2 linked regions of the Lichenicola cladoniae genome follow. The protein of the gene in region 1 interacts with the protein of each later gene in a pairwise test. Links are inferred from orthologs where the notes say so. Each region holds a gene or a part of one and is shown on either strand. Other genes may lie near its edges.

The links.
Region 2: the proteins of HN018_RS16410 (region 1) and HN018_RS00050 interact in binary tests that used the Escherichia coli proteins (3 or more experiments, as listed by UniProt). The link is inferred for Lichenicola cladoniae from one-to-one orthologs.

What each region holds. Positions count from the first base shown.
Region 1 is NZ_CP053708.1:3,623,558-3,626,862, forward strand. The notes cover bases 237-3,225. They hold HN018_RS16410 (Nramp family divalent metal transporter), read right to left. Parts: upstream 2,404-3,225; coding sequence 1,069-2,403; downstream 237-1,068. Other genes in these bases: kaiC (circadian clock protein KaiC), read left to right, coding at 237-721; HN018_RS16405 (circadian clock KaiB family protein), read left to right, coding at 708-1,052; mntR (manganese-binding transcriptional regulator MntR), read left to right, coding at 2,396-2,950; HN018_RS16420 (response regulator), read left to right, coding at 3,144-3,225. Outside these bases: more of kaiC, read left to right, coding at 1-236; more of HN018_RS16420, read left to right, coding at 3,226-3,305. UniProt on the Escherichia coli protein: H(+)-stimulated, divalent metal cation uptake system. Involved in manganese and iron uptake. Can also transport cadmium, cobalt, zinc and to a lesser extent nickel and copper. Involved in response to reactive oxygen.
Region 2 is NZ_CP053708.1:10,243-13,362, reverse strand. Bases 165-2,968 are described here. They hold HN018_RS00050 (nucleotide exchange factor GrpE), read right to left. Parts: upstream 2,053-2,968; coding sequence 1,276-2,052; downstream 165-1,275. Other genes in these bases: HN018_RS00040 (ATP-binding protein), read left to right, coding at 2,931-2,968; HN018_RS00045 (response regulator transcription factor), read left to right, coding at 2,199-2,909; dnaK (molecular chaperone DnaK), read right to left, coding at 165-1,057. In the rest of the region: more of dnaK, read right to left, coding at 1-164; more of HN018_RS00040, read left to right, coding at 2,969-3,120. UniProt on the Escherichia coli protein: Participates actively in the response to hyperosmotic and heat shock by preventing the aggregation of stress-denatured proteins, in association with DnaK and GrpE. It is the nucleotide exchange factor for DnaK and may function as a thermosensor.

The sequences.
Region 1 (3,305 bases):
GGAACAATTCTTTGTTGAAATCCGGAACCAGTTCGAGGCTGACCGGACCGATTGCCTGGTCATCGACCCGATTTCCGCGTTGTTGAAAACGGATTATCCATTCTCGGCGATGATCTGCGAGAACCTCCTGGACATGGCGAAGTCGAGGGGAGCCACCGTGGTGTGCACCTCATTGCTGGACCAGGCGAGCCACAGCACCGAGTTGTCGGCAAGCCAGGTGTCAACGATCGCCGATACATGGCTGCATGTTTCGTATGTCGCTCGCGACGGAGAACGTAATCGCGCGCTGACCATCATCAAATCGAGGGGCACCGGACATTCGAACCAGGTGCGTCAGCTGGTGCTCGAGGCGTCCGGGATCGATCTCGTCGACGTCTATGTTGCCGAGGGTGAAGTACTGATGGGGAGTGGGCGGGCGCAGAAGGAAGCCGAGACCGAGCGGCTCCATGTCCTCGAGCAGATCGTCGCGGAACGACAACGCCTCAATCTTGACCGTCAACTGGCGGAAGCGCGTGCACAGGTCCAGGCGGCTGCACTGGAACTTGGATGGAAGCAGCGGGAGGCCGACCTGCTCACCCTGGCCGAAAAGAATCGTCAGGAAGTCTACCGCGAAGCCGCCATCGAGCGGCTGGGGCTGAGACGTGCTACCGACGATCTCCCTCCGGCAGAAATTTCGACAACCCAGGATATCCTACAGGATCAAAACAATGCATCCGGTTGACCCGCCCCCGGACGGCATCGACGCCTCCGGCGAGGGCGCCGGTGAAGAGCCGGCCGTCTACCTGCGACTTTATGTGGCCCGGTCCACGCCCAACTCGGTGCGCGCGGAACGCAATCTGACTACCGTGCTCGCGTCCCTGAAGCACGAGCGCGTGCTCCGTTTCCTGGAAGTGATCGATGTGTTCCTGCAGCCCAGGCGCGCCGTTACCGAGGGTGTCATCGTCACTCCGACGCTCATCGGGCTTTGCGGCGACAAACGGATCGTGCTGATGGGAGATCTGGCCGACCGGAGCCAGCTGGAAGGCGTTCTCGCAGGACTGTCGAAGGACTGACACACCGGCTGCGGGGTCACGCAGGCAGCAGTCCGGCAGTCTGAAGCAGAAGCGTCACGTTCAGGATCGACACGAAGGCCACCATGATCGAGGCCATGACCAGGGTCCGGCCGTTCATGCGGAACCGGCCCATCACCCGCCTGTCTCGGCTGATCATCAACAGGGTGATCATCGGCAGCGGCAGCACGAAGCTCAGCACCACCTGACTCCACAGCAAGGCGCTGGTCACGTTGGCGCCGAGCGCGATCACGATGAACGACGGCAGCATCGTCACCAGCCGGCGGATCCAGATCGGGATTCGGAAGCCGACGAACCCCTGCATCACCACCTGACCGGCCATCGTGGCCACCAGCGAACTCGACAGGCCCGACGCCAAAAGCGAGATCAGGAAGATCAGCGCGGCCGCGCGGCCGAGCAACGGCGTCAGCGTGTGGTAAGCGCCTTCCAGGCTGTCGATCTCGGCGTGGTTGCCATGGAAGCAGGCGGCCATGACCACCATTGCCATGTTCACCAGCCCGGCGATGGTCAGCGCGAACACCACCTCGCGGTTCGAGAACCGGACCATGCGGGCCCGCTCGGTGTCGTTGTGCAGGACGACCCGGTTCTGGGTCAGGCTCGAATGCAGGTAGATCGCGTGCGGCATGACCGTGGCGCCGACCAGGCCGATGCACAGGGTGATCGCGGCCGGATCGGGAATGCTCGGCACAACGCTGTGATACAGCACCGCTCCCCAGTCGGCCGGCGCGATCAGCAGCTCGCCGAGGTAGCTGATGCTGATCGCCGCGACCAGGCCGGCGATCACGATCTCCAGCGGTCGGAAGCCGCGCTTCTGCATGTTGAGCAGCAGCAGTGTCAGCACGCCCATGGTCGACATGCCGACCAGCAGGCCCACATGCAGCAGCAGCGACAACCCGACCGCACCGCCGATGAATTCGGCGAGGTCGGTTGCCATCGCTGCCGCCTCGGTGAGCAGCCACATCGCCATCGTCACCGGGGTCGAGAAGCGGTCGCGCGACAGTTCGGCCAGGTTGCGGCCGGTGACGATGCCGAGCCGGGCCGCCTGTGCCTGGAAGAACATCGCGATCAGGTTGGCCACCACCACGACCCAGAGCAGCGCGTAGCCGTAGCGGGCACCGGCCTGGATGTTGGCGACATAGTTGCCCGGATCGACATAGGCGACCGACGCCACGACAGCCGGCCCCATCAGCGGCAGCAGGCTACGGATGCCATGGCGCCGACCGCTGAGGGTTTCGCCGAGGGCATGCTGGGTCCGGTCGGTCAGGGTCGGAGAGGTGGCGATGAGGAGAGACTTTCCGGAAAAGGGAACCAGCCGCGATGAGATCGTGTACACCAAGTGTAGCCTCGGCTACAATTCGGTCAACCGCCCCGAATGGCGTTATCGTGCCGCCGACATGACAAGCCCGCGACACCCGGCACTGCAGCACGACAAGGACGGCGAGCGGCCCGTGCTGGCGGAACATCATGACCGCGCGCGGACTGCACAGACGCGCGTGCTGCTGGAGGACTATGTCGAACTGATTTCCGATCTCGCCGGCGAAGGCCAGGCGGTCGGCCCCAGCTCGCTGGCGCGCCATCTCGGGGTCAGCCACGCCAGCGTCATCAAGAGCATCGGCCGGCTTGGACGCGAAGGGTTGGCAACTACCCTGCCCTATCGCGGCGTATCCCTCACCGAGACCGGCCAGGCCATGGCGGCCCGTGTCCGGCGTCGGCATCGGGTCGTCGTGGCGTTGCTGCGTGCGGTCGGGGTGCCGGAAGCCGAGGCAGAGGCCGATGCCGAGGGGATCGAACACCATGTCTCGAACGCGACGCTCGAAGCGTTCGAACGCTTCCTGACGGCGTCGCAAAAGCCTTGCACACGCGCAATTGATCCCGATTGAGCGAGCATCGCAGTTAATACATCACGAGATAACCGTGATGGTTGAAATTATAGTGAGTGGCGCACGCACGCAGCGTGGTTCGATGTGAACCGTTTCAACGCGCCCGCATGAAGACCGGATCTTCACTCAGCCTGATCGTGGTAGCGCACTGTTCTTTACGCCGACAATCTGACCATATTTCGGGACAGGCACCTTGTTCCTGAACCGTGTGCTGATCGTCGAGGACGAGGCGATGATCTCGATGATGATCGAGGATTGCCTGGATCATCTCGGCTACGATGTCGTCGCGGTCGCATCGCATCTCGATGACGGGCTGGAAAAGGCACGCACGCTGGACATCGACGTCGCGGTGCTC
Region 2 (3,120 bases), 3.6 Mb from region 1 along the record:
CGAAGAACTGCTTCACGATCTCGATGACCTTCGGCATGCGGGTCATGCCGCCGACCAGGATCACTTCCTCGATCTCGCTCGCGGTGACCGACGCATCCTTCAGGGCGGCGCGGCATGGGCCGAGCGTCCGCTCGATCAGGTCGGCGACCAGGCTCTCGAGCTTCGCACGGGTCAGTTTCAGCACCAAGTGCTTCGGCCCGGAGGCATCCGCGGTGATGAAGGGCAGGTTGATCTCGGTCTCCTTGGAGGAAGACAGCTCGATCTTGGCCTTCTCGGACGCTTCCTTCAGACGCTGCAGGGCCAGCTTGTCCTGGCGCAGGTCGATGCCCTGCTCGCGCTTGAACTCGTCCGCGAGATAGGAAATCACGCGGGCATCGAAATCCTCGCCGCCGAGGAAGGTGTCGCCGTTGGTCGACTTCACCTCGATCACGCCGTCGGAGATCTCGAGCACGGACACGTCGAACGTGCCGCCGCCGAGGTCGTACACGGCCACCGTGCCGCCGTTGCGACGCTCGAGGCCATAGGCCAGGGCCGCTGCGGTCGGCTCGTTGATGATGCGCAGCACTTCGAGACCGGCGATGCGGCCGGCATCCTTGGTCGCCTGGCGCTGGGCGTCGTTGAAGTAGGCCGGCACCGTGATGACGGCCTGGCTGACGGTCTCGCCGAGATAGGTCTCGGCGGTTTCCTTCATCTTGCCGAGCACGAAGGCCGCGATCTGCGAAGGCGAATATTTCTGGCCGCGAGCCTCGACCCAGGCATCGCCGTTGTCGCCCTTGACGATGTTGAACGGGACCAGCGCGCGGTCCTTCTCGACGGTCGGGTCTTCGAAACGGCGCCCGATCAGGCGCTTCACGGCATAGAGGGTGTTGGTCGGGTTGGTGACGGCCTGGCGCTTGGCAGCCTGGCCGACCAGCCGCTCGCCGTTTTCGGCGAAAGCCACCATGGAGGGGGTCGTACGCGCACCCTCGCTATTCTCGATCACCCGGTTCTCGTCACCCTCGCGGATGGAGACGCACGAATTGGTCGTGCCCAGGTCGATCCCGATTACCTTGCTCATTCTGCTCTCCTCGTCAGCGGCAGCATGCGGCCCGAAGCACCGGATGCTGTCCTTTGGAAATTATATCACATCATAGGCGCGGGTCGCGAAGCACCTTCGGCGCCTTGCCCTACCCAGCGTCGATCCGGCACCGGATGTATTCAGGCAGAGACACCGCGACAAGCCCCGCGCCGCACTTCTGCACCAAACACTTGCCCGCCCAGATCAGGCAGCCAGCGTCAGACGGTGCGATCGAACGCCATGGCACCCGGGGCTCCGGCCGGCTCCGGGGCGACCGGCGCTGCGTCGGTCGCCTTGGCCACCACCACCATCGCCGGCTTCAGGAGCCGGCCGTTCAGGGTCCAGGCCGACGTCCAGGCCTGCATCACCGTACCGGGTGGATGGTCGGCGCTCGGCTGCTCGGCCATCGCCTGGTGCAGGTTGGCATCGAACAGGCTGCCGGTCGGGTCGGTGCCGGTGATGCCGTTGCGCTCGAGGATGCCGAGGAACGACCGCTCGACGCTCTCGAACCCCTCACGCAGCTTGGTCACGACCGGACTGTCGGCGGCATCCGCCGGCGGCAGGCTGGACAGGCCGCGACGCAGGTTCTCGGCCGCCTCGACCACGTCCTTGGCGAACTTGGTGACCGCGTACTGCCGGGCATCGTCCACGTCGCGCTTGGCACGGGTGCGGACGTTCTGCATCTCGGCCTCGGCGCGGAGCCACTTCTCGCGCATCTCCTCGACCGAGGTCTCCAGCGCACGGATCCGCTCGCTGGCCACCTGCATCAGGTCGTCGGGGGTGCCGATCTCGGGGTCGGGCTCGCCCGGCTCCTCGGCATACAGTCCCGGCCGCTCGAAGATGGATGTATCGCCGGGGACTGCCGCAGCGGCAGCAGCGGACGGCACGCTGCGAGCGTCGAAGTTGGGCCCGCCCGTCGGGCCGCCTGTCGTCGGGGTCTGATCGTTCGCGCTGTTCATCGTCTCGCCGGCATGAGGCTGATTGGTTTCGTCCATGGCGCTGAATTAGGTGACGACGGGCGCAGGGACAAGCCGTCGCAGGTCTCCTGCCTACCCGAAGGTCGATAATCTGCATGTTTTTGCGGCAGATTGGCGTCCCCCGCATTTAAGGCCACAATAAGGCTGAACGCAGGAGCCCCTTCATGGAGCCGACGAAGCATACGATCGCGCTGGTCGACGACGACCGCAACATCCTGACCTCGGTCTCCATGACTCTGGAGGCGGAAGGTTTCAACGTGCGTACCTACACCGACGGCGAGAGTGCGCTGCAGGGGCTGAACGCCCGCCCGGTCGACCTTGCCGTGCTGGACATCAAGATGCCGCGCATGGACGGGATGGAACTGCTGCAACGGCTGCGTGCGCGGTCGCAGCTCCCGGTGATTTTTCTCACCAGCAAGGACGAGGAAGTCGACCAGCTGATGGGCCTGCGCCTCGGTGCGGACGACTACATCACCAAGCCGTTCAGCCAGCGGCTGCTGCTGGAGCGCATCCGCGCGCTGCTGCGTCGCGGCGAGCTGCTGCGCGCCGAAGCCGCCGGGGCGACGCCGGCCGGAGTGATGGAGCGTGGCGACCTGTCGCTGGACGAAACCCGCCACCAGTGCCTGTGGCGCAGTGCCGACATCCAGCTCACGGTGACAGAGTTCCTGCTGGTCAAGGCTCTGGCCGCCCGGCCCGGCCTGGTGAAGTCGCGCGACCAGCTGATCGACGCGGCCTACGGCGAGAACATCTATGTCGACGACCGGACCATCGACAGCCACATCAAGCGCGTCCGCAAGAAGTTCCGGCAGATCGACGAGAACTTCAACCATATCGAGACGCTCTACGGCATCGGCTACCGCTACAAGGAAGAGTAGCCGGCACGGACCCGGGCTCGAATGAGGCTCCTGCCGACGCGGGCGAAGCCGCGACCCGCACCCGGCGATCAGCTTGCGGGTCCGGTCGTTCTCGGGCCGCGCCGGCGATGGGTGTCGCCGATGATGCGGCGCATCCTGCTGGTCAATGTGGTGCCGCTGGCATTGCTCGTGGCGACCCTGCTATATCTCAACCAGTTCCAGAACAGCCTGC